DNA from 2 places in the Halalkalibacter sp. HAAS-P013 genome. Region 1 is predicted to be linked to the other one. Evidence: riboswitches for the same ligand, from Rfam matches in the RefSeq annotation. Region 1 holds a riboswitch; the other holds the start of a gene.
What was found. Region 1 has a riboswitch for thiamine pyrophosphate ahead of AC1FXP_RS18755 (ABC transporter permease). Riboswitches for the same ligand answer to the same signal wherever they lie in the genome.

Region 1 (15,671 bases):
CCTTACTATATCCAAATTTTGAGCAGTTATTATAACCCCAAGTTAAAATAATCCATTATATTCCTAACAAAAAAACGCAATAGTTAGGAAATAAAAAGACGAAAGCTTGTCCTCTCGTTTTAATAACTAAGAAAAAATGGAGAATAAATCAACTTCTCTTTCATCAGAAACAATGATATACTAGTCTAGCGATGAGCTAATTTGCATAAGACGAGATTGATACGCCTTGTTAGGCAATGCACAATGTGGAGTGCTGTCTCTCGCAGCAATACGCACAAAGACGTCCTTTTGGGCGTTTTTTTGTTTTTTTAGTAACCTTTTCTTACTATCGCGCCACTATTTAGAAGTTCTTTACATTAACAAATAAAAACAATCCCAATCCTCTTTCAGAAAAATAGGGGGCAACCAATGATTGGTTGCCCCCTATAGTAAAATTCATAAAAAATTTATAAACATCCTATTCGCAAATATTATGTTTTTATAAGGTTCTTATTCACCAATGAAATAACATGACTTAATCGATCAAATCTCACCGGTTTGCTAAAAAGATACCCCTGAAAGATATCTCCCCCTATATTTTGCCAATCTGCAAATTGCTCTTCATCTTCAATCCCTTCAACAACGAGCTTAAATCCTAGGTTATGGGCCATCTGTCTAATTGGAATAATGACGTTTGTAAGTTTATTGTTTTTCATTAAACTTGTAATAAACCTTTTATCCAATTTAATATGATCAATTGGCAGGTCGACAAAGTCAGAAAAAGAAAAATACCCATTTCCAAAATCATCTAACGCAATTTTGTAACCTTTGTTTCGTAAAAATTGTAATTTTGTTTTTACATCTTCTCTTTTATAGATACTTATATTTTCTGTAATCTCGAAAAGAATTTGTGGTTGGCTTATACTTGCTTCCGTGATGATTTCTGAAATTATCTCTTCAAAATTTTCCATTAAAAGCTGATTTACCGATAAATTAACAGAAAAGAAAATTGGCTCATTTTTAGCTTCCATTTCCTTAATGCTCTGAACGACTTGCTTAATTACCCAAATAAAAATGTCATTAGCCAGTCCTATTTTCTCAGTTAATGGCAGAAATTCATCTGGACTGACCACACCTAGCTTGGAATGGTCCCACCGAATAAGAGTCTCAACACCTATTACTCTTCTTTCTTTCATACCTACTTGTGGTTGATATTCAATATAAAAGCTACCATCCCTTAAAGCATGCGGAAGATCAACTTCAATAACGACTTTTCGATAAGCGGACTCGTTAATATCCCCTTTATATAATTTGTACTTGTTCTTCCCTATCTCAAAAGCTTCATACATTTGAGATTTTGCTAACATCATCAAATCATCACTGTTCATATGATCATAAGGATATATACAAACGCCAATGCTCGTTTCTACTGTAAATTGATTGTTGCTATACGTATATGCTCCAGACAAAGTACCAATAATTCTTTCAACAATGAAGTTACATTCTTGTTCTGTCACATCTGTTAACAAGATCACTATATCAGTATCAGATAAAAATGAAGCAGTATCTATGTCCCTTATACTTGTTTTCAAACGTTCGGCTATCTGTTTTCGTAAAAAACTAAGAACATTCATTTCAACATGAGACTGAGACAATCTAACGTAACATACAGCTGTAGCTACTTTAAAACGATCACAGTAAGCCAAGTTCATATGTAATCGATCGTAAAGCAAATGTTCAGTTGGAAAACCTGTTACTTCATCTATTAATCCCAATTTATCTAAGGGGTTTTGCTTTTCCATTTAACCATCCCATTTTAGCAGCAAAGCGCTATTCGTTATTTACATTATAGATCTATGTAAACACTTTGTACCGGTACTGACAAGCATTTTTTTATAATCTAGCCACAAAAAAGACAGAAAAGTTTTGAAAGACCACTGAAAAAGTGAAAGTCACCTTTTTCAGTGCCCTCGGTTTGTCTGCCATCTTTTTAAGTAGTTTACATTAGTTCTCTTTTGTATTCACTTTCTTTCTCCTCGTTCTTTTCATTGCTTTTAAGAGGAAACCACCTTTGAATCTTCTCGGCTCATAAGAAATAATAAAGGCTTTCGGTTCATATTCTTCTATTAATAGAATGAGTTCATCTTCTCGACTTCTTTTCGTTAACAGTTCGAGTTGATAACGCTTACTATCTCTCCCTTCTCCCTCAAACACCGTAACTCCAAACCCTTCATTTCGTAGAAACGAAATCAACTCTTCATTTTTCCTTTCTAAATTAACAATCAAAGCCGTATAACCAATCGCTAATTTCCTTTCTACGTATGCACCCAGTAGGATTCCTATACCAAAACCAACTGCATAAACAATCATAGCGAGAGTAGACGGATTTCCAGATAGAACAATGGATAAGCCAAATACATAGACCAAACCTTCTAACACAGCAAGTTGCGCTGCAATAACACTCATTCCTTTCACGACAAAAATCGTTCTGAGTGTAAAGATGGGGACGTAAACCAACTGAAGTACTAAGATTAATAAAATCTCCTTCAAGCTCTCCCCCTCCTCTTGGCCATTATCAATACAAAGAAAATTAGACTTTCCTACAATATAATTTTATTAGCTGACATTTAGTACTGATTCCCCATAAAAAACACCTTGTTTTTACCCATACTCAGGTAGGTACATAATTTGTAGTAGTGTTTTAAACATAGCAAACCAGTAAGGAGCGGCCTTTTGTTCTTACAAAAACATGAAACCATTTAACATAGGACTACAAAACATAACCTCACCTTTATGTATAAAAGAGGAGATAATATAATATAACTCCCTAACCTTTCGTTTCACCCTTTTAAAAGATACAGAATTACTGAGAAAAACAAAAAGACATCAACGCCTAAACGTAATGCCTATTCACTATATTTTATGATGCTAAATTATTCCCTTTTAAAACCAAAGGTAATGTAATTTTAAAACAAGTGCCTTCTTCGTTCGAGGAGAGTAGTTGGATTGTTCCTTCATGACTTGCAATAATTTGCTCAATTATAGTCAAACCAAGCCCCGTTCCAGCTGCTTTGCTACTTACAAATGGTTCAAACAGATTAGATTGAATCTCATCAGGCACGCCTCTCCCATTATCTTTGATGAAGATGTGTATCTTATCCTGATCAACCTCAGAGGAAATCGAAATCTCACCTTTTTCTTCCATTGCCTGAATACTATTGATAATGAGGTTAAGAAACACTTGCTTCATTTGATCAACATCAATATTCAGTGTAATGGAGTCTAATTCAGAACGAATGAAGATATTTGACGAGTAATTGGAATGAATAAACGGCATTATTTCTTCAATAACATCAGTTAAATTAGCCTTCTTCTTATTCAAATTAGGTTTAGCCAGCATCAACATATCTTGAGCTATGCTATTAATACGTTGGATTTCCTTTAAAATAAGTAACGTATGGTACTTATTTCGCTCACTCTCTGAAAACTTACTATTCATCAATTGTATAAATCCTTGAATAACCGATAAAGGGTTTTTAATTTCATGCGCTGCTTTCGATGCTAATTCACCAGCTAATGCTAACTTTTCTGTACGAAGGACCCTTTTCTCTAGTTCATCTATTTCAGACACATCAACAAAATAAAAAATTCTGCCAATAACATTCTTGTTATCTACTATAGGTGATTGAGAGACCAATAATACATATGATAGATCCGATGCCTGAAAAGATACTTTTCTCGTTCGAAAAAATTCTTCAGAATAAAACAAATCCCAAAACTCTTTATTTACTTGAGAAGTCACTTTTTCTTTATAAAGACTGTTTATTTCTACCTCATCTAAGTTCGTTACCTCTTTGGCCTTTCCATTTAATTCAATCTCACTATTTTGGTTTTGCACTGTCATAATACCTATTGGAATTGACGCTAGAATTTGCTCACGAAATAACTTTTCACTTGAGAGGTTATCAAATGACTGCCGTAAGCTTAGAGACATTTGATTAATGGCTTCTGTGAGTTTTCTAAACTCATACTGGTCGTCCGAACCAATCGTTACTCCATACTGCCCTTTCGAGATACGCCCTACATCTCTTACTAAAATATCAATTCTACGATAAATCCTCTTAAAGAATTGAGAGGTTATGAGATACATTACAAGTATTGAAATTGATCCTGTCACAATAATAAGAATAGCTTGTCGAGTAAGAGGCTCACTCATTTTCCCATAGTTAAAAGCCGTATAAATTACTTGATCAGCCCCAAAAGGAAGAAAGACTTTATACAATTTCTTTCCATTAACCTCTTCTATATAAAAAGTCTTCTCGGGATTGGTTACCATATTTTTTAATACATCAAGGTCTTGCTCACTTTTATAATCATATGTACCATGAACAATTTGTTTTAGCGGTGGATACAATTGGTCCTCAAATGATGGGTCAACGAAAATTTTTGGATTTAAAATAGCGACTTCATCCAAATATGGGTTGTCCGTTTTCATCTGTTCCATTATCGAACTCGGCCCTACTTGATTTAACAAATCCTCAACTTCATCTACTTCTATATAAGGATTAATAATATATGAAGAACCAGGAGGGTGATAATAGCCATATTTGAAAAAAACCGGTTCTCCCTGTTGTGATCCCGACTGAGCAACTGGTAAAACGAGAATATGGTTATCAACTAAAGAGGCTCCCTCTACATAAACTTTCTCACCCTTTAATAGAGTGTCTATCGTTTCATAATAACCATATTCCTTGAAACTAAATCCAATCTCATGAAGATCGGTTGATCGAACACCTACAATATCATCTCCTTCTCTAGCAAACAAAGTAATCCCAGCTAATTCTAACTCTTCTCTTAACACTAGTAAATCTTGATTTGTTATATCTTCTAACCTTTTTTCCTGTAATCTTTCTGCTGCATGTTTTGCAAAAGAAATTAATTTCAAATCAATTTGATGCTCTAAGGATTTTGCTGCCAAGTTCGTGTTTTCAACTTCACGTTTTATACTTTGAGCCGTCAAAGTTGATTGCTTATTTACTTCAGATACAATCTGTAAATTATTAAAATAGAGCAAAATAGATCCCGATACTAAAACTAGAATCAGAGACGCTAAAAGAACCCGAACCAAAAAGAGGGTTTTTAACGTTGCATTCTTCTCTTTCATAATAAAATCCTTCCCATGCCTTAGTCTTGTAAGTTTCTTTAAAACTTCTATTACTATAGTTATCTATGTTAAATTAAATCACGCAATAGACATTCATAGATTGGAAACATTTACAATTTCAGACCTAAACAATATGTCAGAATACTGCGCAAAATACAAACACTGAACTCATTTTATGTAAGCCAATTAACCCATTTCACCTAATTATTATTAGTAATAATCATAAAAACAATTAATTGCCCCTAAGAAAGCTAAAAATAAGCTACTTCTTAGGGGCTAATAATACATTCTTTAAAAAAGCTCATCATAATCAATATTATCTACCTTTTTAGCAATCTCAGTCGTCAGTTCTTCTGAAAACTCTGCCATAGCTGTTTGAGTTGACCCTCTCATCATATTGAATTGATTGTTCTTAATGAAGTTACTAATCGGTTGCTTCAATGATTGAAATCCATTTTCACGATTCGTTAGAAGGCCGTAAGCCGCTACTCCAATTCCTATTCCTAATATTGAGTACATCACTCCTCCACTGTTATTGCGTCTAGCTCCAAATATTTGCTGTGTCCTCCTTCCCAAATTAAATACAGATCTTATCCAGCTAATGTGATTGATCAAGGAATTCATCATTTAGGTTTCGTAGTCCCCTTTCCTTCATTTAACTTTATTATTTTGATTTCTACATTAATTATGAGGAAGAATTTTGCCTAAACCTAATCAGCGCTCTTGGCGAACTCCAATTACCAATCTCCTGGACATACTCTACAGCAAAACCCATCCACAGTAATTGGATGGGTCGTATATTATAACTTCATCTTACACCGGCCACTTCTCTAACGTGTAAGACATCTCCCAAAACATATACTCATACCTGCTGCTTGTAACAAAAATAGCTTCCATACGTTGCTTTTCTTCTTCTGAAGCTTTTTCTGCCCATTCATCCAAACGGTCTATTTGTTCCTTTACTAACGTTGCAAACCACTCGTCACCATACGTATCAATCCACTTTTGATAGACGGGATGTCCTGGAGTAGAACCTTTATACTTTTCTCCGATTTCCCAATACAACCAATAACAAGGAAGAATTGCAGCAATGACTTCCCCTAAAGAACCCTTATACGCAACAGAAAACAAGTGGTTCGTATAGGCTACTGCCGTCGGAGCAGGTTCAGCCGCCATATGACCTTCGTTATTCTTTTCTAATCCTAAGTCTTTGGCAAATCCTTCATGTAGCATATGCTCTGCATCAAAGGTTGATTTAGCATGAAATGCCATTTGCGATGTCGTATGAAAGTCTAGTGCTTTCGCAGCCCCAATGGATTGTACTTGAGCAAATTTCGAAAGATAAAAGGAATCTTGTTGCACATAATAACTGAAACATTCGATTGGCAATGAGCCATTAGCTACTCCTGTAACAAATGGATGCTCAAAGCTTGCATTCCAAATAGAGTCTACCTTTTTACGAAGTTGTTCTGAAAATTTCATATCATTCATCCTCTCTTCATCATCTATTTAGTTCATTTCGTACAGAGCGTTCATCAATTGCCTTTTTAACTCTAAATATTCAGGAGTGACGGTCATTTCCTTTTTCCTTGGTCTTGGCAATGGCACCTTTACTTCTAGTATGACTTCAGTAGGACGTGGTCCTAACACATAAATACGGTCTGATAAAAAGATTGCTTCATCAATACTATGTGTAATAAATAAGACTGTCCGTTGCATTTGACTCCATATATGCAAAAGCCAACTATGCATTTTCTCACGAGTTAACGCATCTAACGCGCCAAAAGGCTCATCTAATAGCATGAGTTCTTTTTTATGCAAGAACGTTCGTAGTAGCGCAGCCCTCTGCTTCATTCCTCCTGATAACACATCCGGATAATATTGCTCATATCCTTCTAAACCAAACAAAGGAAAAAGAGTAAGGGCCTCTTCTTTTGCTTGTTCTGTTTGGTGTCTTGTTACCTTAGGACCTAGAAGGACATTTTCAAGTACAGTTTTCCATGGGAACAATAAGTCCTTTTGCATCATATAACTGCTATGCCCACGTTTCCCTTTCATATCCTTACCGTCAAATAAAATTTCTCCCTCATAGGGAACTTCAAGACCCGTAATGAGATTAAACAAGGTGCTTTTGCCACAACCACTTGGTCCAATTAATGAAACAAATTCACCTTTTTGAAGAGAAAGGTTTATTCTTTTGATGACAGGTTGCCCGTCAAACGAATGACAGAGATTACGAATGCTGATTTCCATATCGACTACAACCTTTCATTAAGGCAAGAACGTATTTGTCATCGCTTCTTCTGTTACTTCTGTTTCAATCAAACCTGCTTCAAGCAGCCACTCTGAAAAATCATTCCAAATATGTTCCTCTTGAATGCCCCATTTTTCTGCATCCCCTTTGTAGCGTGGACTTAGCCACTCTTGTGATGCACGAATCAGTTCTTCATTTGTTTCTGGGCTAGCTGAAATTAAGATTTCCGCTGCTTCTGATGGCTGCTCAATCGCAAATTCATATCCTTTCGAGACAGCTCTTACAAATTTTTCAACTAACTCAGGCTGCTCTTCAATCACAGCTTCACTGCTAAAAATAACCGGCGAATAATAATTAAAGACAGGATCAATATCTTTCAGATAAATCATATTAATGTCCTCACCACGAACTTCAGCTTCAATTCCTGTCCACCCATAAAAAATCCATTGAAAATCTATGTCTCTTTTCGTATTAGCAAAAAAGTCAGCAGATCCAACGATGACATTATCTACCGAAGAAGGATCAACCTCATGCTGTTTTAATACGGTTTCCAAAATCGCCTCTTCTTCAGCACCTCCAAATCCACCATATGTCTTTCCTTCAAAATCCTCTGGTGAAGTAATCTCTTTTTCCACTGGAGAAGCAAAACCAGATGTGTGCTCCTGAATGACTGCAGCAATCGAAACGACTGGAATACCGGTTGATCTAGCAATTGTAACGCCTGTCTGAGATCCAATCCCAAAATCAGCTTGTCCTGCTGCTACAACTGGTACGGCACCTTCCATGGCTGGTTCGATAATTGTTAAATCAATCCCTTCCTCTTCAAAGAACCCTTTTTCTCTAGCGACATAAATACCCGTATGATTTGTGTTAGGTACCCAATCTAATATAAACGTTGCTTCCATTAACTCTGTAGATTCGGACGGTGCCTCTTCCCCTGCTTCAGATTCAACTGCTTCCCCTTGGCTTGACTCTTCTGCTTGGTTACAACCAACTAACGCAAGCATGATAATGAAAAACAAAAATGCACTTAGCTTTTTTGACATCGAACTCTCTCCTCAACTTAATTCGTTTATTTTTTTTGAGACTTGTGTTTCCACGGCATCATGAGTCTGCCGAGTAAGACAACAACTAAAAATAAAAGGCAGCTCAATAGTGAGATAAGCACAATAACGACGAATACCCTATCTGTCGCAAACGAGCTTTGAGCTTTGATTAGATAAATTCCTAATCCAGAACTTGCACCGACCCACTCTGAAATCACCGCTGCCAATACACTATATGTAGCGCCAATTCTCAATCCTGTAAATAAGTAAGGTAATGCGTGCGGGAACCTAACAGAGGAAAATACCTGCAGGTGCGATCCCCCCATCGACCGAACAAGTCGGATCATATCGCGATCACTTGATTGCAGTCCCTCAACGAGACTAACGACTACCGGAAAAAAAGTGACTAATGCGACGACGAGAACTTTAGGCAAAATTCCATATCCAAACCAAATAATGAGCAAAGGTGCAATCGCTATTATAGGAATCGTTTGCGAGAATAAGAGAATCGGATAAAAACTTTTACGTAAAAGCGGTGAAAAATCTAAAATAAAAGCCATTACTAACGCAACGATAATTCCTAATAAGAAACCAAGCAGCGCTTCTTTTGTGGTCATCCAGATATGTTCAGGTAATAGATGCCACGTGTCAAATAACGTAAGAACGATCAAGCTTGGCGCTGGTAAGATCCAGTTTTCAACGTCCCAAATCCACACAGCCACTTCCCACACGACAAGAAACATAATAATGGCGATGATCGCTGGAGCAGCTGAACAGATCGACTGACGCAAACGTTCCATGAAACCCTCCTTTCACAAAAAAAGTCTACACACCACAGAGGCGTGTAGACTTTACATGTCAACATGTAATTCTAATAAACATCCCTCCGCTGGCATTACCCAGATCAGGTTAAAGGGTCGATATCTTCATCGGGATATCCTCTCAGCCAACCTCATAGCTCCCCTATTACTATTCATAATTTTTCCTAAGAAAGCTTATCACACATTTTGACTTTGTGCAATATTCCGTTCTTTCAAACTATTTAATACAATTAGCCCCCCTAAGTCAGAATGGAGCAATCACTCGTCTTGACCCATGTGAACCTTTTTCTCCTTGCTATAACAGCGAACGGGCTTTCATCTGCTTCATAATGACTCAATTCTCCTAGAAAGCCTGAAAAATGAGACGAAAATCCTAACGATTTCCGTCTCATACAGTGTGTATCTTAACCCTTTTCCCTCTGTTATAAAGATCTTACTTTTCAAAAGCCCTCTAACACTTCGCATTATATGGATGTAAATGGACCTTTCTTTAAATAATGAACAAAAATCCTGCTCATGATCGGATAAAGGAGTGAAAAGAAAATCATATTCCCTATCGCATGGTTTGTGTCAAATGGGAGCCCAGCTAAGTAATACGCTATAAAGCGATCGCTAATGAACAGCATATTCAGTGAGATGACAAATCCATAAAAATAACCACAAAATCCTGCGTACATGATTAGAACAAGGAAAGGGATGCCCCACTTTGTATGAACTCTTCCCATCCAGCCTGAGACAAGCCCAATCACGGACCAAGAAATGATTTGCCAAAAGGTCCATATGCCTGTTCCTAATGTCATATTCGTTAATACCGTACTGACAAAACCTAGAATGAGGCCATTGACCGGGCCCATAAACATCGCTGTGATTATAATAATGGACGTAACCGGTTGAACATTAGGAATATGAGCAAAAGCCATTCGGCCAACCACACAAAGGGCACTGAGCATGGCTAGCAACGTAATTCGGCGAATTGACATGCCTATTCAATCGAAGCGTAATGAAAATGAATCAAGTCTCCATGTTCAAGTTCGTATTCAGCTGCCCCTACTAACGCTTCTTCTCCGTTGATCGTATAGAGCCAATAACTTGATGTTTCATCATCTGCTTCAATTTCGTTAATTCCTGAAATAAACGCACCTTCATACGCTGTTGTAATGTCATAATGTTCATCCATCACATCCATAAGCGTTTGTCCTTGTTCGAACGATACCGTATCCTCACTTAGGATATTTTCAGGTTCTTCTTCACTTATCACAATCGTTGCATAGGTTTCCTCTACACCCTCTGCCCCTTCTTGTACTTCCTCAGTAGCTTCCTCTTGAACCGGTTCTTCCACCGCTTCATTGTTTGCTCCACATCCCGTTAACGTGAGCAAAACTGCAAATAAAATAGAAAACAAATATCTCATTCCCATTCCTCCTAAACTTGTATCAATAGTAGTTTGTCCGCGTTACTTGTAAGCATGTATTCAAGACATATAGGCCGGGTGAACAGCCTTTTGGCATCATCCTCCTACCTTCCTTTTTACACTCGGTTCGACCTGCTGCATGTTTGTCAGCTTAAAGAAAGCAATAGCCCCAAGCATTGAAGTAAAAAACAAAATGGCTCCCATCGGTACCGCCGTCGTTTCGTTAATCCCAACAAGTGGGGAAACCATTGAGCCGAGGAATAAGGAAAGCGTACCTAGCACCGCACTCGCGCTACCCGCACGGTGGCCTTGATTTTGCATCGCCAAAGAAAAGGTACTTGTTGTGATCATCCCCATGGAAGTCATATAAATAAAGATTGGAATTACGAGTGTTGCCAGTGGTCCTTCAACGATGGTCATTACTAGCAGGAAAGACGTAGCACTTACCGCGATGATTACCGCAATACGTAACAAACTTCTTTCATGAACAATTCCACCTAAGCGTCCGATAGTAAAACTCCCTAAAATAATAGCAAGCCCATTAATGCCGAACAACACGCTGAATACCTGAGGAGACACATCATAAATCCCTTGATACACAAAAGGAGTTCCAGCAACATAAGCAAAACTTCCGCCATGGATGAAACCAACCGTTAATGCGTACCCAATGAAAGATCGATCCTTAAACAAGCTTCCCATTGTCCGAACAGAATGCCCAACTGTACTAGGAATTCGTTTTTCCGGAGGCAACGTCTCCTTTAATTTTAGCGCTACAACCAATACAATGAAAAGACCAATCAAGCTTAAAAAGTAAAAAATCGAACTCCAATTAGCAAATGGCAAGAGCAAGATCGCTCCCCCAGCCATTGGTGCCGCCATCGGTGCAACTGCATTGATGACCATTAACAGCGCAAAGAATTTCGTTAACTCACGTCCGCTAAAAACATCACGGACTACAGCACGTGAGATCACTACTCCCGCCGCTGCTGTAAATCCTTGTAAAAAGCGAGCTACGACCAGAATGTAAATATTAGGAGCTAACGCACAAAGCAAGGATGAAATCGCAAATAAAAAGATGGATATCAATAACGGCTTTTTTCTCCCCTGTGCATCACTAATTGGTCCAACAACGACCTGACCTGCTGCAAGACCAAGTAAACATGCAGTTAAACTAAGCTGAACAAGTGAGGCACGAGCTCCTAAATCATCAGCAATTTCAGGAAAACTCGGCAAATACATATCAATATTTAGTGGCCCTAATACCGCAAGCATCCCGAGTAAGAAAGCTAGCCCTAAACGTTCTTTCCCCGTTGGATTTTGTAACATAAACAAAAAGCACCTTTCCTTAAAGTTTCTAAAGTCTCATAACCTATGTAAATAAATTTGAATGTTACAAGTAACGTCGACTTATCAAAGTATAATACAAAAAGTCTAAAGATCAAATAACATCAATCACAAAGGCAACTTATTTGTTTACGTTCGTGGAATGGGACACACTGACTTGCCAATGTTTGTAAGAAAATAACACTTACTTAAACATGACACCCTTTACTCTGAAAATGGTAATAGGTGTCTTTATTATATCTAGCCATAAAAAAGCGTTATGACCATGAATAAATCACCAATCATAACGCTTTTTTTCTTACGCTGTTTCTACCTTATCTTTTTCACCTTCGCTACGATCAACAAAAACAGCACATGCTGCGTCTCCAGTAATGTTAACTGCTGTACGAAGCATATCAAGGATTCGATCAACGGCTAACACTAGCGCAATTCCTTCAACTGGCAATCCGACAGATTGTAAAACCATGGCAAGCATGATCATCCCAACTCCAGGGACTCCCGCCGTTCCGATACTAGCAAGTGTGGCCGTTAATACAACGGTCACTAACGCCCCTACTGATAATGGCTCAGCAAATACTTGCGCAATAAACACCGTCGCAACAGCTTGCATGATCGCCGTACCATCCATGTTAATCGTTGCCCCAAGTGGCTGTACAAAACCAGATACGGGCTTTGACACACCTAATTTATCCTGAGCGGTTTTCATGGATAGCGGAAGCGTTGCATTACTACTTGATGTACTAAACGCCACCGTCATAGCCGGTGCAAAGTTTTTAAAGAAATGAAGTGGGTTCATTTTTCCTAAGGCATAAACGACACCCGAATACACGACCGATACATGAAGAACCAACGCTAGCACGACACATAGCATGTACATTGCCATCGAAGACAAGGCATCTAAACCTAGTTTTCCAATGGCTGATGCAATCAGACCAAAGGCTCCATATGGCGCAAGCTTCATCGCGATCGTAACAAGGAACATCATAATCTCATTTCCTTGCTCAATCAATTTGTAAATCCCACTTGTCTTTTCACCAAGATGTGCCAGAGCAAACCCGACAAAAATAGCAAAGAAAATGATCTGCAGCATTTGACCTGTCGCTAATGCATCAATTGGATTTGTTGGAATGATGTTTAATAACGTCTCCATGACGGGAGGCGGTTCTGTTGCTTCAAAATTGGCCTCTTCAGTCCCCATTAACCCCTCTTGTCCTGGCTGAATGGCTAACGCTACTCCAAAAGCAATACATAGTGCAACAACAGTAGAAAGCAAATAAAACCCGACTGTCTTAATTCCGATACGCCCAAGTTTTTTCGTATCACCCATTCCAGCTGTCCCAAGGACAATCGAAAAGAAGACAAGTGGCACCACCAACATTGTAATAAGCTTCAAGAAAATTTGCCCTAACGGTGTCAATACATAAGTGTCTAAAGGTGCAAAAACTCCAGGAGCAAATAAATTAAATCCAAGCCCTACAGCTACCCCTAGGATAAGTGCAATAATTATCTTTTTTGTTAATCCCATTTTTCTACTCCTCTCTTTCATGATGTCGTAACTCTCATTAGATGCTGCCAGTTTTTTTCGACAAATACTATGATTCCATTTAATTTACGTCACGTCAACTTTATTTGTAATATAATCTTACGTAATCTCTTTACTGTCTAACTTCGCTCATTTACTGTCCAAACGCTTTAACTTTCTATCGAAACACGCTAAGGCAATTCCGCCACACTTTTTAGAATTGAAATAATGGGTATTTATTATAAATAAGAAGCTAAAAATGAAAAGGTGCTTCATCAAATTTAGCACTACCTACTTTAGACATACTTCACTCTTCCGATAAGGAGAACCCAAATGGAAAATAGGCCAAATCATAACAATAGATATTTACACTTTTTCATAAAAGCATTAATCATCGCCAATTGTGCATCCATTTTACTAGGCCTCATTTACATCATAACGAAGGCTTCACATAGCTTGTGGAATATATCCGGAGTACTCCTGCTCATTACACTATTAGGAAACGTCACTGCCTCGCTATTTCAAACTAAACACAGAAGCTTAGATTATATTTATTTAGTTCTTACTATTATTTCAATGCTGCTCCTACCTTTACTGAATAGAAGTGCGTCTGAAGATGTTTTGAACACAACATCACGCAGTGTTATTTCAATAACTTTGCTTTTATCTCTCCTCGTTCTTGGGGGTGTTTTAGCCGTGTTGAAATTACGAACTATCAACAAGACAGACGAAGCTTCATCACATGAAATAAACCATACACTGAGGATTACCATTCAAATTTTACTAATTGCTTCTTTAGCACTAGGAATTTATTTAGCGTATCAATTAATTACAGGACGAAGCGCTAATAAAATTGAGATGGTACTTCCGACAACTTCTTTATTTTTCAGTATCATTTTTTTCACTATTTCAATGCTCATATTAAAAATGTTGCAAAAAAAAACGAAAGCATTCGTGAAAGCAACAGTTATCATCATTGGGCTTTCATTAACTGTTATTTTCAGCTTACCTTTAGTGATAACACTTGCGACGATCCAAGATGTTGAATCTAACTATATGAAAGAATTTGGTGTAAGAGCAGCCGATATCATACCAGTAGAAAAGCAACAGTACTTTTCAAATACTCCTTTTTTGCTGCCTGATTATTTCTTCGGTGCATCATCGGGGGATCATCGAGTAAAGCAAGACATTCTCTATTTCAAAGGAACAACCGGCATTGACAAAGGGATTCGGCTTCACTTTGATGCATATATGCCACCTGAAGGACATGAGGAACTTCCTGGGAACCATACAGTATTAATTAGAATTCATGGTGGAGCTTGGACGGCAGGTGATAAAGGGCACTTAAACAGAGCGCAAATAAATAAACATTTTGCAAGCCTCGGTTATGTCGTATTTGATGTGCAACATGGTCTCAGTAACGAAGAACGGCTTTTTGAATTTCTCGAAGTGCCCGCAAATAAAGTTGCCGGCTTTTTCGTTGATGATATGGTTCGTCACATTGGCATTTTTACAGACTATTTAGCAGAACACCATGAGGAATATGGAGCCAATTTAGATTCAGTGTTTATCTCCGGAAGATCCTCAGGGGGGCAAATAGCGAATGCTGTTGGGTTAGGATCAAAAAATAGACAACACAACGTCTTAAATCCACACCTTACAATAAAAGGAATTATATCTGTTTATCCAGCCAACGGTTTATCAAAAAAATCCGGCATAGATGGTAGAAGGGAGTTAATAGACCCAAGCCTTTTAGTGACAGAAGATAGTCCGCCAGCTTTAATCTACCAGGGAACTCACGATGGTTTCGTCGATCAATCTGTATCAAAAAAATTCAACCAAACCTATTCCGAAAAATCGAAATCTGCTTTAATATTGCTTCCACTTGCAGGTCATGCGAGCAATACATATTTCTCAGGCTACTACAACCAAGTATTTATGTATTATATGGAACGGTTTATGTATCAACATCAATAACTACCAAAGAGATGCCTTTGGTAGTTCATCATCCTAATTTTTCCATAGTGAAGTACTTAACCAATGATCGGCTACGTACAAAGAATGACTGCTGATCAACGATAACGACAATGATTTACTCTTCAAAATATCCATATCGTAATTATATTAGCG
Region 2 (15,671 bases), on a different contig from region 1:
CTGCCCTAACACGTTAACCTCACCTTTTGTCGGAGTCAGCAAGCCGCCAAGCATTTGCAAAAGGGTCGTCTTCCCGCTTCCACTTTTCCCAATGATACTAACGAACTCACCCTTTTGGATTTCTAAATGAATATGATCTAGTATAGGCGCCTGGTCTCTGTTAAATTGCAGGGTAATGTCTCGACACGTAATGATCGTCACCTTTGTCACTTCCCTTAATCTCTAAATAAATCAAATAAATCCATTTGTTCTTCTAATGTAGATTCTACATCACAAAATCTGACTAAATCAGCTAAATGAAACCGACCATCATGATGCCAGCCAGGTTCAGGGTGCGGCATAGAGCCTAATGCACAAATTCGATTGACACCATATCCACCTAAAAGGTGAACAATAGAAGAGAAAGATTGAGGTGCACACCCAACTCCGACTGTTTGTACGAATCCCTTTACTTGATTCAAATAGCCCTTTATGTCATTTACATTGTCGATAGGTACAATGGTGACAAATCGGTTAAGAGGAGAGAACGGAAATTGATGATCTTCCCCTCGTCCACGATAGACCACGGTCCAATCTGTTCCATACTCGCTTTTTAAAAGACTAAGATCAGAATTGTCAAAGCTCTCAAATTCAATCGATGTCCGTAGTTTTACTATTGATTGTAGCTCTTCTTCTGTTAACCGGGCACGAGGATGCGTTTCCTGAAAATTGGCCATCTCATTCGCTAACATTTGGGCAAAATCTCGCGGTGAATATGCTCCTCCTCGCTCAATAAAAAAGACATGCGGAGAGAGACATCCTTGCTGATCAAACCATGAAGCATCACTAGCTGCAAGCTTTGCCGCTTGCCATGCTTTCGTTTTCTGTAAACACTCTTTCGTTAACAACCCAAAACTAACCTTATGACCATGCGCATGAAAGCTTGTCTGTGCAGGCACTTTCTGCCTAACTGTTTCAATCGTTTCTTTTCCACCATAAGCAATGACGGCATCAGTTGATTGGAAACTCACCTCTTCTAGTGACTGATTTCCACCTTTCCACCAAAGAATTGCTAGTGAATCTCCTAACCTTGGATCAATGTCTGCAATTGTTTTAGCAAACAACACGGGAAACAACGGTTCAGAAGAAGATACTTTTCCAAGTGTAGCTGACTTCAACATTATACCTGCAGCCAAACTCCAAAGCGGCAAGGCTGGAACATTTCCTGAAAAGATATGAGTGATAATACTTGGGCCGTAAGCTCGGCATACCCCTCCTGATTTTCTCGGACGAAATTCATCCAACACAAGAGGATTGGGAAAATCCTCTTCAATCATCCTTTGTAGTTTCACCTTGCGAAATTGGCGCAAATACCGGCTTAGAAATAAGCGAATCATTTCACGATCATAGCCTGTAATGACCGGTAAAAGTTCCTCAGCTAACTTTCTTAATTCATACTCCGGGTCTAACCATTTTTCAATCGCTTGATCAAACACATCAATTAGATCGTTCGTCCGAAGTGTGCTTACATAGTCCATTTGCTGCTGTTTCAGCTTGTCCATGACTTTTTGAATAAGAACTGGAGTGAGCTGTGGAACAGAGAGTTCAACTCTCTTGTCATAATTATCAAATACTAATTTTTGAATAGATGCTTCTGCAAAATCCTGCTCACACGAGAAGGGGACATGATAACATGCAAAGCTTAACGTCATACTGAATCTCCCCTTGATTGTTGAGCTGAAGCTAAAAACTGTTCGACAGCTAATGAACACCCTTTCGCCTCTGCACCTTCTGCTCGACCGAACAAATAAAACCCATTCCCCGCACTGACACCTATATCCTCTGTTAAAATGCCCATAACTGAATTCAAGTTCGCCAAATCATAGTGAACGATAATCCCTCTTTCTCCTAAGGATTTCTCCTCCATTCGTTCGATATCCATTACTACCGTTCTAACCCAATGGGGTCCATATTTCGTTGGGGTATGATACTCAACTTCGTTATGAAGTAAGTTTCCATCATACATTTGAGAGCTTAACTCTGTCATTCCATACATATTAAGACAATATTCTAAAGGTAACGAAAATAGCTTGCTCATCTCTTTTTTAAACTCATTCGGTTCCATTTCTCGGGAGCGTCCTTTTGCTCCACCTGTATCCATTAAACGACTTTTAGGTGGCAATTTAAAGTTCACATTCTTATTCCGACACTCATCTAATAAATGGATAAAAGAAAAAGTCGCTCCAATTAATAAAAGCGGTTCCTCATTTTTTTCCGCTTTTCGTAATTCTTCAATTAGTTTCTCTAATTGAAATTCACCTTTTGAGAAAACGTATAGACTATCTTCTGTTCCAAAGAATTGTTTAGCAATATGTAAATAATGTGCCAATGACGAATTTGGCAGCACTTCTTCTTCTGGAAAAAGAACAAACATTTTCACCTTTTCAAGATCAGGCATAATCGCTGACTTAAAAAAGGTCTTCATAGATAAATCATAGATGTCTAAATCTCGGTGATAGTTTTTTCCTCTTTTTTCGGGATTCGTTGTTCCGCTTGTCATAAATAACGCTTCTGTTTCCTCAATTGGATGACTTGTTAAAGTTGTTAATTTAAAGGCATCAATCGGGACAGGAGGGATCTCTAAAAAGTGTTTGATGTTTCTAGGTGAGACACGACGTTTTCTACAAAATTTTCGAAACGTTTGGTTGTGATTATATTGGAACTGAAAAACATTCATAGCCATTTGATTAAATTGTTCATCGCTGGCAGTAGGTTGATTAATAAATTTTCTGAGTTCTTGTTTTAATGTTTCATATGATGGTAACAATCTCTACACTCCTCTTCAACATAAACAAAACCGCTTTCTATCTCGAAAGCGGTCATCAATCTTCACTATGTTTTCTCAAAAAAATATAGCTGATAAAATGATGGCCACTTCCCTACGCTATGATTACATAGTTCAGGTTCAAAGGGTCTAAGCAATGCTTTAATCTCAGCCAACTTTGGCTCCCCTAGCGGTAAAAATCTAATATAGTTACTCAATAAATCATATCATTAATTACGTCTTATCGCTATAGTTGCCCAAACAGTGAAAAAGGGGCATCCCAAAAGGTCCGTTTTTTGACCTTTTGGGATGCCCCCGAAGCAATGCGGAGTCGCTACATCTTTCAAAAGCCTTGGAAGAAGTGGTTTTCTCCTCTCAAGGCGCATAGCCAACGGATCCATTGCAGCCTAGTTTCGGACTGATGAGACAGCCCCTTTTTTATCCATTCACAACTTGTACTGTTTCAGCTTCCTCTAACACGCGTACGAATTCGCCTTCGTTATAAGGATAACCCGCTTTTATAATTTTTACTTTTACAAGTTTACCAATCATCTCTTCAGAAGCAGGAACTTTTACTTTCAAATAGTTGTCGGTATATCCGATGAATAAACCACTATTTTTATTTTCCTTATCGCGCTCTTCCGGAATTACTTCAAGCACTTCCCCTTCAAAATGCGATGCGTATTCTTTTGCTAGCTGATTAGATAATTCGATTAAACGGTGAACACGTTCATTTTTAATCTCTTCATCAACTTGATCTTCCATACGAGCAGCAGGTGTTCCTGTACGCTTAGAATATGGAAACACATGTAGTTCACTGAACTTGTGCTTTGCAATAAAATCAAACGTTTCTTGAAACTCTTCTTCTGTTTCTCCAGGAAAACCAACGATGACATCAGAAGTTACAGCAAGCCCTGGTAGAACTTCTTTCAAACGATCTAAACGCTCACCAAAGAATTCCATCGTATACTTACGGCGCATACGTTTTAACACAGTATTTGATCCTGATTGCAATGGAATGTGCAAGTGGCGCACAACTTTATTTGAACGGTCAATCACGTTAATGACTTCATCAGTTAATTGACTTGCTTCAATTGATGAAATACGGATTCGCTTCAAGCCTTCTACTTTTTCTAAGTCTTCCAGTAAACGAGCAAGACTGTAATTCTTCAAATCTTCCCCATATCCACCAGTATGAATCCCGGTTAGGACAATCTCTTTATAACCAGCATGAACCAATTGTTCTGCTTGTTTAATTACTTCCTGTGGATCGCGTGAACGCATCAAACCACGAGCCCATGGAATAATACAAAATGTGCAGAAGTTGTTACAGCCTTCTTGTATTTTTAAGGAAGCACGCGTACGATCAGTAAAAGCTGGAACATCAAGCTCTTCATAAACACGTGACTTCATGATATTTCCTACTCCATTAATAGGCTCGCGTTCACGTTTGAACTGCTCAATGTATTCTAGCATCTTCACACGGTCTTGTGTCCCAACGACAATATCGACTCCAGGAATCGCCATAATTTCAGCAGGGGAAGTTTGAGCATAGCAACCCGTTACACAGATAACGGCATCAGGATTTTTACGGATTGCACGACGAATCACTTGTCGGCTTTTTTTATCGCCTGTATTTGTTACTGTACATGTATTAATGACATAAACATCTGAAGTTGCTTCAAAATCAACTTTTTCATAGCCTTCATTATGAAACAGCTGCCAAATTGCTTCTGTTTCGTAATGATTTACTTTACAACCTAATGTATGAAAGGCAACAGTAGGCATTAATATCACCTCATTAATTCGAAATGGTACGAAATCGCAGCAAGCACATAAAGAGATGCCGTTTCCGTACGTAATATCCGTGGTCCAAATCCACAAGCAATAGCACCTTGTTCAGTTAATTGACCAAGCTCTTCTTCAGTGATTCCACCTTCAGGTCCGATAATCACTAAAACTTTCTGCCCAAGCGTAACTGATGCTAACTGCTGAGCCAACTGAACTTGTTCTCCTCGCTTTGCCGATTCTTCATATGCTAAGATTACTACATCATACGAAGAGATTTTTTGTTTTAAGTCATTAAAAGAATGAACATTTAGGACCTCAGGAATGCATTCTCTATACGACTGTTCCGCGGCTTCCTTTGCAATTTTTTCTAACCTTTCAATTTTCTTGCCAGCTTTCTTTTGATCCCACTTTACGATCGAACGAGCAGCCGAAAAGGGAAGAAAAGCAAAAGCGCCCAGCTCCGTTCCTTTTTGAATAATTAAATCGAGCTTATCTCCTTTAGGAAGACCTTGTGCAATCGTTACTTGTACAGGGAGTTCTGTTTTAGGATCGAGCGTCTCTATTATGTCGGCAATGATTTCCTTATCCGAAAGATTTGATAAACGACATTTCACTGTCCTAGAATGATTGTCACTACAAATAACCTCATCACCAACATCCATCCGCATCACTTTTGAGATGTGCTTAACATCCTCACCTAGGATATGAACGGCTGTGTCTGTCATCTGCTCTTTTTTAACAAAATATCGTTGCATCTTCATCTTCCTTATTTTAAAGTGATATCAAAAAGGGACTACCTTTTTAGTCAAGCCTTACTTCTTCTTCGCAATAATGGCTACCCAATCATCCATTTCAACGATTTCTTCTATAACAAATCCACCGCTTGTGAGGGCATCTTTTACTTCTTGTTTCTTACGCTTAATAATTCCTGATGTAATATAAATTCCGTCTGGCTTAAGAACCGCTGCCGCATCTTGAACAAAACGAACAATAACTTCTGCTAATATATTTGCTACAACGATATCAAATGGTCCTTCGATTCCTTCGAGTAAATTGTTCTGTTTCACCGTTACGGTGTTATCCACTTGATTTAGCACGACATTTTGCTCTGCACTTTCAACCGCTACATAGTCTAGATCAAGCGCTAAGGTACGTTTTGCCCCTAGCTTTGCCGCAGCGATACTTAATACACCTGATCCTGTTCCAACATCTACAACTTCTTCTCCGCCTTTGATCACCTGATCAAGAGCTTGAATACAAAGAACGGTCGTTGGATGTGTTCCTGTTCCAAATGCCATACCTGGATCAAGTTCAATAATCGTTTCATCCTCCGACGCCTCATACTCTTCCCAAGTTGGAGTAATCGTGATAGAGCTGGACACCTTTACAGGTTTGTAATATTTTTTCCATGCTGTTGCCCATTCCTCTTCATGTACTTCGGCTATTTGAACTTTGTTCGAGCCAAGATCAATATCATAAGCAAGTAACCCATTGACTGACTCTTTTATTTCATCAAGCGTTTCTGCTAAAAAACTATTAACAGGGAAGTATGCTTTTACAATAACACCCTCTTCTGGATAATCATCAGGAGAGAGTTGGTAGATTTCACCGAAACGATCGCCCCACTCCTTTGCAAGGTCGATAGAGTCTTCAATTACAACCCCACTTGCGCCAGCTTCGTGCAAAATATTACAGACTGGCTCAACCGCTTCCTCTGTTGTATGAATACTAAATTCCGACCATTTCATCATTTCTACCAACTCCAGTTTTTAATTAATCACCTTTAAAGGCTCTTCTTACTTTTGCAAAAAAACCATCATTCTGTTCATCTGGTTGGCCACCAGACATCTTTGCAAACTCACGAATCATATCTTTTTCTTTCTCTGTTAAATCCTTAGGTGTAACAACACGAACTTTTACGTGTTGGTCACCTTGGCCCCGACCATGAACATTCGGTACACCTTTTCCACGTAAACGGAAGTTCGTGCCTGTTTGAGTCCCTGCAGGAATTTTAAGCTTCACTTTTCCGTTCAAAGTTGGCACTTCAATTTCGTCGCCAAGTGCAACTTGAGCGAATGTTAGTGGCATTTCACAATAAATATCATCACCATCACGCTCAAAGAATTCATGTGGTTTTACGTTAAAGACAACATATAAGTCTCCAGGAGGACCTCCGTTCACACCAGCTTCCCCTTGACCGGATACACGAAGTTGTTGCCCGTGATCAATACCAGCTGGTACTTTCACGCTGATCTTTTTGCGTTTACGTACCTTCCCTTTTCCACCACAGGTTGAACATTTATTTTTAATGAATTTCCCAGTACCTTCACAGTGGTGACAAACTCTCCGATTGACGACTCGACCAAATGGTGTATTTTGCTCTACATTTAATTGACCAGAGCCTCCACAATGTGAACACGTTTCTGGCTTTGTACCAGGTTTTGCTCCTGAACCTGTACATGTTTGACACGTTTCTTCTCTTGGAATTTCAATTTCCGTATCTTTTCCAAATACAGCTTCTTTAAAATCCAGCGTCATTGTATATTGCAAGTCTGCACCTTGACGTGGCGCATTCGGGTTACGGCGCCCGCCGCCTCCAAAGAACATATCAAAAATGTCACCAAAGCCTCCACCGAAGTCTCCAGCACCACCGCCGAACCCTTGATTCGGATCTGTATGACCAAATTGATCATAATGAGCTTTCTTTTGTGGGTCACTTAATGTGTCATATGCATCTTTTACTTCTTTAAATTTCTCCGTAGCGTCAGCTTCCTTATTGACATCAGGGTGATATTTACGCGCCAATTTACGGTACGCTTTTTTCACTTCATCAACTGAAGCATTTTGATCGACACCAAGGACTTCATAGTAATCTCGTTTACTCATGTCATCCACTCCCGACTCTTTTCCATAACGTTCATATTATCATCATCATAGCCTTGTTCGCAAGATGTAGGAAAGAAGAACTATTATCCTCTTTTTGGTATACATTCGTAGAAAAAGTCAAAGTCATGTAATCTGACTTTGACCTTTCTACATTGATTCGTCTTAGGTACTCAAATCCCTATTGACCTTCTTCATTTTATCGAACGAGCGATTATTTTTTCTCTTCTTCTTTAACTTCTTCGTAATCAGCATCTACAACATTATCATCCGCTTGGTTTGCACCAGCATCTGCACCTTCAGCACCTTGTGCCGCTTGAGCTGCTTGAGCTGCTTGCTCATACATCTTTGTAGATAAAGCCTGAACGATTTCTTGAAGCTCATCTTTTGCTGTACGAATTTCGTCAATGTTATCAGACTCAATTGCTGCTTTTAGCTTATCTTTTGCAGCTTCAGCTTTATCTTTTTCCTCTTGCTCAACGTTATCGCCAAGATCTTTAAGAGTTTTTTCAGTAGTGAATACTAGTTGATCTGCTTCATTACGAAGCTCAACTTCTTCGCGGCGCTTCTTATCTTCTTCAGCGTTCGCTTCAGCGTCTTTCACCATTTTTTCAATTTCATCATCAGATAATCCTGAAGAAGAAGTAATCGTAATAGATTGTTCTTTATTCGTACCAAGATCTTTCGCTTTTACATTTACGATACCATTCGCATCGATATCAAACGTTACTTCAATTTGCGGAACACCACGTGGTGCTGGTGGAATATCCGTTAATTGGAAACGGCCAAGCGTTTTGTTATAAGCAGCCATTTCACGCTCACCTTGAAGTACATGGATGTCTACTGAAGGCTGATTATCTGCCGCTGTAGAGAACGTTTGTGATTTAGACGTTGGGATAGTTGTATTACGCTCAATTAGCTTTGTAAATACGCCCCCCATTGTCTCAATACCAAGTGAAAGTGGTGTTACGTCTAAAAGGACAACATCTTTAACGTCACCAGTAAGGACACCTGCTTGAACAGCTGCACCAAGTGCAACAACTTCATCTGGATTTACACCTTTGTGCGGGTCTTTTCCAGTTAATTTTTTAATTTCTGCTTGAACGGCAGGAATACGAGTTGATCCACCAACTAGTACAACTTTATCAATTTCACTAGCAGAAAGACCTGCATCAGAAAGAGCACGGCGAGTTGGTCCAAGTGTACGCTCAACTAGGTCAGCAGAAAGCTCCTCGAATTTTGCACGGCTTAAGCTTAACTCTAAATGCTTAGGACCAGTTGCATCAGCAGTGATGAATGGAAGAGAGATCTGCGTTTGTGTTACACCAGAAAGATCTTTCTTCGCTTTTTCAGCTGCATCTTTTAGACGTTGCATAGCCATTTTATCTTGAGATAAGTCAATGCCATTGTCTTTTTTGAATTGCTCTACAAGGTGATCAATAATGACTTGGTCAAAGTCGTCTCCACCAAGTTTGTTATCACCAGACGTTGCTTTAACTTCAAAGAAACCATCGCCAAGTTCTAAAATCGATACGTCAAACGTACCACCACCAAGGTCATAAACAAGGATCGTTTGGTCTTCTTCTTTTTCTAACCCGTATGCAAGTGCTGCAGCTGTCGGCTCATTCACAATACGCTCAACTTCAAGACCTGCAATTTTACCAGCATCCTTTGTTGCTTGACGTTGTGAATCGTTGAAGTAAGCAGGTACTGTGATAACTGCCTTCGTTACCGTCTCACCAAGATATGCTTCTGCATCTGATTTTAATTTTTGTAGGATGATTGCAGAGATTTCTTGTGGAGTGTAATCATTACCTTCCACAGATTCTTTATAGTCTGTACCCATATGACGTTTAATAGAGATAATTGTATTTGGGTTAGTAATTGCTTGACGCTTAGCTACCTCCCCAACAAGACGCTCTCCATCCTTAAATGCCACAACAGAAGGTGTTGTTCGGTTCCCTTCTGGATTTGGTATAACTGTTGCTTCGCCGCCTTCCATAACAGCTACACAAGAGTTCGTTGTACCTAAATCAATACCAATGATTTTACTCATGATTTATATTCCTCCAATTCAACGATTATCTTTTTTCTATTCTATATGTAAAGGACTACGCGTTTACTTTGACCATAGATGGTCTCAGCACACGGTCCTTTAATTTATACCCTTTTTGCAATTCTTCCACGATTTGATTTGATTCAAACCCTTCTTCCTTTACTTGCATAACAGCTTGATGCAAATGTGGATCAAATGGTTGGCCAACCGTTTCAATTACTTCTACACCTTCACTTTTTAGTGTATCTTGAAATTGACGATAAACCATTTCCATTCCTTGTAGAAGAGATTTTGCTTCTTCTGTTTCAGGATTCACTAGAAGAGCACGCTCAAAGTTATCAATTACTGGTAATAACGCTTCAATAACATTTTGAGATCTATATTTCGCAGCCGCTTCTTTTTCCTCACGAGAGCGGCGACGGAAATTATCATAATCAGCTTGAACTCTTAGGAGACGGTTGTTAAGTTCTGCTATTTCTGCAAGACGGGCATCCTCTTCAGTTACTTCTACTTCTTGATCCGCACCTTCTGCCTCACCAACAGGCGTTGCGTTCTCCTCGGACACAACTTCTTCTTCCATCGTTTGCGTTTCTTTTTCTGTCAACTCGTTCACCTCCTAATAAAATTAACTATAATCTATGTAGTATGACAAAAAGTTATTGAAGAAGATCTTCACAACTAATTGTCAATATTACCATTTTTACCCTTGCTGATACAAGTTTGTTAATAGCTTTGTTAAGTCTTTTGATAACGTATCTACCACACCTATTACTCGGCGATACTCCATTCGCGTTGGTCCAAGTATGCCAATCGTCCCCATATGCTTTCCACCAATTGAATAAGAAGCAGTAATCAAACTACAGTTATCAAAAGCTTCCATCTTGTTCTCTTGACCGATCTTCACCTGAATACCATTGTGTGATGAACGAAGAATTTGATGCATTGTCTTATCTTCTTCTAGCATATTAAGAAGCATACGAACTTTATCAATATCTCTAAATTCCGGTTGTGACAAAATATTGGTTTTTCCACTGTAGAAAATTTTCTCTGGTTTCTCAACGTCTAAAGAAGGAGCTAGCATTTTCATAATATGTTCATAATCCTTAATGTGATTACGAAACACATTCTTTATTTCACTATGCAGCTTATCTCTAAGCTTATAAAGGGGTACTCCCATCAAACGCTCATTCAATATATTGACTGTCCGTTCAAGATCAGATGCTTCAATTGACTCCGGTACAGCGATCGTTTGATTTTCAACATGACCGGTATCTGTTACGAGAATCAGGATTGCAGATCCCTTACTAAGTGGAATAATTTGAATATTCCTAAGCGTAGTTTCAAACATCTCAGGCCCAAGTACAAGAGAAATATAACTAGTCATATTCGAAAGGACCCGTGCAGAATGCTGAATCACCGCTTCAACTTCTTGAATTCGTTCGTTAAAGATCGAACGAATATCAAGCTCTTCATCAGCCGTTAAATGATGAGGCATCAGAAGGTTATCGACATAATAACGATAGCCCTTTTGTGATGGGATTCGTCCAGCTGAACTATGAGGTTTCTCTAAAAACCCCAATTCCTCTAAATCAGCCATATCATTACGAATCGTTGCAGGACTAAACGTAATATCATCTCTTTTGGAGATGCTTCGTGAGCCAACAGGCTCCGCAGAACGGATATAATCATCAACAATAGCATCCAGAATTAACAATTGCCTATCTGTTAACATCACCTCATCACCTCTGTTAGCACTCACTACATTCGAGTGCTAAATCTAATGATAAAGTATCAAATAGGTAGGCTTTTGTCAATAAATAAACCTCAAATATCTTTGAGAAAACAAGTATTATTACATAAGTGACTTTTTTGAAAATAAAGTATTCGTTATTGATTTTCTAGTACAGCAATAAACTGTTCAAACACTTCGTTACCAAGGAGTAGCCCTTCCTCTGTCAATTGGATTGCTCCATCCTGAATCACCACTAGACCGCGCTTCTTTAAGAAATCGATCTGGGACGCAAAACTATCAAGAAGCGACCGTCCATACCGTTGTTCAAATTGGTCTATATTGACTCCTTCTCGTTTCCGAAGTCCCATAAACATTGCTTCTTCAACCCTCTCGACAGGACTAACTTTGTGCGAACTTAAGGTCGGGAAGACACCTTGTTCTACTGCCTTTAAATACTTTGGGATAGGTCCATGATTTTGATATCGGATTCCGTTCACATACCCGTGAGCTCCTGCACCAAAGCCGTAGTATTCTTCATTGTTCCAGTACACTAGATTATGTTTGCTTTCATATCCCTTTTTTGCAAAATTACTTATTTCATATTGGAAAAGCTCAGCTTCCTTTGTACGTTTTAACAATTGCTCATACATAATGACTTCATCTTCTTCTGGAGGCAATGTTAGCTTCCCTTTACGTTGTCGATTGTAAAACACGGTCTTTTCCTCAACCTTTAAGGAATATGCTGAAATATGTTCTATTTCTAAATTTATTGCTTGATTAATCGTCTCGATAAAATGAGCTGGATGTTGACCTGGCAAACCAAACATTAAATCTAAGGAGATATTAGTAAAGCCAGCTTGTCGACTTCTCCAAATAGCATCTTCAACACTTGTTTTGGTATGGGTTCGTCCTATCTCCTTAAGTAACGACTCATTAAAAGTCTGAACACCAATACTAAGACGATTGATTCCATTTTCTTTTATTACTGCTAGCTTATCCTCTTCTATACTATCGGGATTAACTTCAATCGTATACTCTTCAATGTTATCTAAAGGAAGAACATCTTTCATTCCTTTTAAAAGAGTATTAAGCTGCTTTGCTGAGAGTGCTGTAGGTGTACCCCCACCAATATAAACTGTCCTCAAGTTTGACGTAGGAGTATCTTTCATTGTTCGTTTCATTTCTTCTAACAATGCTTGTATATATTCATCAACGGGTTGATTTTTCAAAAAAACTTTATTGAAATCACAATAATGACAAATATGCTCACAAAACGGGATATGGACATATGCAGCTGTAGCCAAATTGCTTCCTCCTCTAATAGACAAAACCGCAGGAAAAAATCCTGCGGTTCATGTTGTTTGTTAATCATCCATTCGAAGAACAGCCATAAACGCTTCTTGTGGTACCTCTACGTTTCCAACTGATTTCATCCGCTTCTTACCTTCTTTTTGCTTTTCAAGTAGCTTACGTTTACGTGAGATATCTCCTCCGTAACATTTTGCAAGTACGTTTTTGCGAATGGCTTTAATCGTTGAACGAGCAATAATCTTTTGACCAATACTAGCTTGAACTGGCACTTCAAATTGCTGACGTGGGATTAATTCCTTTAATTTTTCTACAATGATTTTTCCACGTTCATATGCAAAATCACGATGAACAATTACCGATAAAGCATCCACTGTTTCGCCATTTAAAAGAATGTCCATTTTCACAAGTCTAGATGATTTATACCCAATTAATTCATAATCAAACGATGCATAACCTTTTGTGTTTGATTTTAATTGATCAAAGAAATCATAAACAATTTCTGACAACGGAATTTCATAAACGATTTGTACACGATTCGCATCAAGATATTGCATATCAATGAAAATTCCACGCTTTCCTTGGCAAAGTTCCATGACAGATCCTACGAAATCATTCGGCACCATAATTTGTGCTTTTACATAAGGCTCTTCGACATCATCAATCTTCTGAGCATCTGGCATATTGGATGGGTTATCAATTCTTACTTCTTCTCCATTTGTTGTTTTCACTCGGTAAATAACACTTGGAGCCGTCGTAATTAATGTAATTCCAAATTCGCGCTCAATTCGCTCTTGAATGATCTCCATATGAAGCAGCCCTAAGAAACCACAACGGAAACCAAAGCCTAATGCTTGTGATGTTTCAGGCTCATATTGCAACGATGCATCATTTAGCTCAAGACGCTCTAATGCTTCTCGTAAATCATTGTATTCATTTGTGTCGATTGGGTACAATCCACAGTACACCATCGGATTCATACGACGGTAACCAGGCAAAGGCTCCGGTGCAGGATTTGCAGCGCTTGTAATCGTATCACCCACACGAGTATCTCCTACATTTTTAATCGCTGCCGATAAGAATCCTACATCTCCAACTGTCAGTTCATCACGTTTTTCCGCTTTAGGTGTGAATACACCAATCTCATTTACTTCAAACTCTTTTCCTGTTGCCATCATCCTAATTTTTTGGCCAGGCTTAACTGTACCTTCAACAATACGAATATACGCAACTACTCCACGGTAAGAATCATATAGCGAGTCAAAGATTAGTGCTTTTAACGGTGCTTCAGGGTCACCTTCTGGCGCTGGAACTTTCTCCACTACTTGCTCTAATATTTCTTCAATCCCAATTCCGTTCTTTGCAGAAGCTAATACCGCATCAGATGTATCCAACCCGATAACATCTTCAACCTCCTGCTTCACTCGATCGGGTTCAGCACTAGGCAGATCAATTTTATTAATAACCGGCAAAATCTCCAAGTCATTATCTAGCGCTAAATAAACATTTGCAAGCGTCTGTGCCTCAATTCCTTGAGCCGCATCTACAATGAGTAAAGCCCCTTCACACGCAGCCAAACTTCGTGACACTTCATACGTGAAATCTACGTGTCCTGGTGTATCAATTAAATGAAAAATATATTCTTCGCCGTCTTTAGCCTTGTAAGTAAGCTGAACAGCGTTAAGTTTGATTGTAATTCCGCGCTCTCTCTCCAAATCCATCGCATCGAGCGTTTGTTCTTTCATTTCACGTTCAGTAAGTGCTCCCGTTTTTTCTAAAATACGGTCAGCAAGCGTCGACTTCCCGTGGTCTATATGGGCAATGATAGAAAAATTTCGTATCTTCGCCTGACGTGCTAGCCTTTGTTCTTTGTTCATGACATGATCACTCCTACATTCTCGTACAAGTACACTATTTTTGATTATACCAATCGTTTAAGTGTCAGGCAACAAACTTCATGTCAAATCGTGAAACTTCTATATGAAAATTACCCAATAATTGGGCTCAGTCCTCAACAATTATCCCCTTACAGCTCTTTCGCATAGTATTTATTTGAATACATTGAAAGTATCTTCTTGAAAAGGTGGTTTGAATAAAATGATATTTTTTTGGGGACCAATTACTGAAGCAACACTAGGAGCAGGCACGGGGACCGCTTCATCTCCGGCAGCAGAATTAGGTTACGGTACAGCTGCAGCACCAGCTACAGGTTATGAGTATGGTGCTTGTTATAGTGATTGCGAAGCACCTATAGCAGGATATGGAGTTCCAACAACAGGAGACGCAACTCCGACAATCGATGTTTAATTTAGCTTAAAAAGGAGATGTCGCATGCGACATCTCCTTTTATATATCTAGCCTTATCCGTTAAGAACATTGTTAACAAAAGACATAATTTGTGACAAGACTACTCGACTGACATAATTCAATCCTGCAGCTATATGATTTCCAAGGTCGGAGAAAAAGTTAAATCTTCCTACCTCTTCAACCGACTGCCTTTTCTCCACTAATTCATTTTTAGTCATTGTTTGGTCAGTTACATTTATTGTAAGGTTCGCTTCTTCCTTTTCTACTTGGAGAGGAATGGGGGTTGAGATCCCAAGCTCTTCGTTCATTAATTGAACACCAAACAGTGCACCTAAAAACAGGAGTAAGCCACCCCCTAATATTCTCACAATAAACTTCTTCATGTTCAACCTCCCCCACTACTCAGCACTTGTTCCTACATGTTCAAAGTAATATTCTGCAAATACATCTGCTACTGCTTCAGCAGTACGATTTGCTTCTGTAAGAGTGTTATAGATCCCACCCATTTCAATCAGAATTGAATTTCCAGATAAGTCTTGATTATAAATACCGTTTTGACCTGGTCTGTCGTTCAAAAGGACCCCACGGCTTAAGCCAGGATATTTCTTTTCTATTAATTCATGTAATTCTTTAGCTAACTGTAAATTCTGATCATAGTTTTCATGGCGTCCTCCAATAACGAAAACCGTTCGCGCATATTCAACACCATTTATTGTTACTGTTGTATTCTCTCTAGGAATCGTGTCTCGGTGTAAATCAAAGAAAAACTTTAAATCCTCGTTACTTGCCAT

Region 2: linked by a shared signal. The riboswitch ahead of AC1FXP_RS06085 (LuxE/PaaK family acyltransferase) and the one ahead of AC1FXP_RS18755 (ABC transporter permease) in region 1 are both predicted to bind thiamine pyrophosphate.

Annotation. Positions count from the first base shown of each region.
Region 1 is NZ_JBWQTU010000015.1:11,351-27,021, forward strand. It holds gene AC1FXP_RS18720 (putative bifunctional diguanylate cyclase/phosphodiesterase) at 471-1,781, opposite strand; gene AC1FXP_RS18725 (DUF2179 domain-containing protein) at 1,984-2,529, opposite strand; gene AC1FXP_RS18730 (sensor histidine kinase) at 2,900-5,143, opposite strand; gene AC1FXP_RS18735 (hypothetical protein) at 5,435-5,662, opposite strand; gene tenA (thiaminase II) at 5,957-6,625, opposite strand; gene AC1FXP_RS18745 (ABC transporter ATP-binding protein) at 6,653-7,396, opposite strand; gene AC1FXP_RS18750 (ABC transporter substrate-binding protein) at 7,415-8,443, opposite strand; gene AC1FXP_RS18755 (ABC transporter permease) at 8,470-9,243, opposite strand; TPP riboswitch at 9,307-9,418, opposite strand; gene AC1FXP_RS18760 (ECF transporter S component) at 9,729-10,244, opposite strand; gene AC1FXP_RS18765 (DUF4430 domain-containing protein) at 10,247-10,675, opposite strand; gene AC1FXP_RS18770 (Bcr/CflA family efflux MFS transporter) at 10,772-12,001, opposite strand; gene AC1FXP_RS18775 (dicarboxylate/amino acid:cation symporter) at 12,318-13,544, opposite strand; gene AC1FXP_RS18780 (alpha/beta hydrolase) at 14,241-15,518, shown strand.
Region 2 is NZ_JBWQTU010000002.1:424,860-440,530, forward strand. It holds gene AC1FXP_RS06075 (ABC transporter ATP-binding protein) at 1-201, opposite strand, end outside; gene AC1FXP_RS06080 (acyl-CoA reductase) at 216-1,691, opposite strand; gene AC1FXP_RS06085 (LuxE/PaaK family acyltransferase) at 1,688-2,806, opposite strand; TPP riboswitch at 2,899-3,002, opposite strand; gene mtaB (tRNA (N(6)-L-threonylcarbamoyladenosine(37)-C(2))-methylthiotransferase MtaB) at 3,242-4,591, opposite strand; gene AC1FXP_RS06095 (16S rRNA (uracil(1498)-N(3))-methyltransferase) at 4,597-5,349, opposite strand; gene prmA (50S ribosomal protein L11 methyltransferase) at 5,407-6,342, opposite strand; gene dnaJ (molecular chaperone DnaJ) at 6,368-7,480, opposite strand; gene dnaK (molecular chaperone DnaK) at 7,692-9,533, opposite strand; gene grpE (nucleotide exchange factor GrpE) at 9,589-10,137, opposite strand; gene hrcA (heat-inducible transcriptional repressor HrcA) at 10,234-11,265, opposite strand; gene hemW (radical SAM family heme chaperone HemW) at 11,421-12,569, opposite strand; gene lepA (translation elongation factor 4) at 12,630-14,450, opposite strand; gene AC1FXP_RS06135 (hypothetical protein) at 14,671-14,880, shown strand; gene AC1FXP_RS06140 (DUF3679 domain-containing protein) at 14,934-15,263, opposite strand; gene AC1FXP_RS06145 (stage II sporulation protein P) at 15,279-15,671, opposite strand, start outside.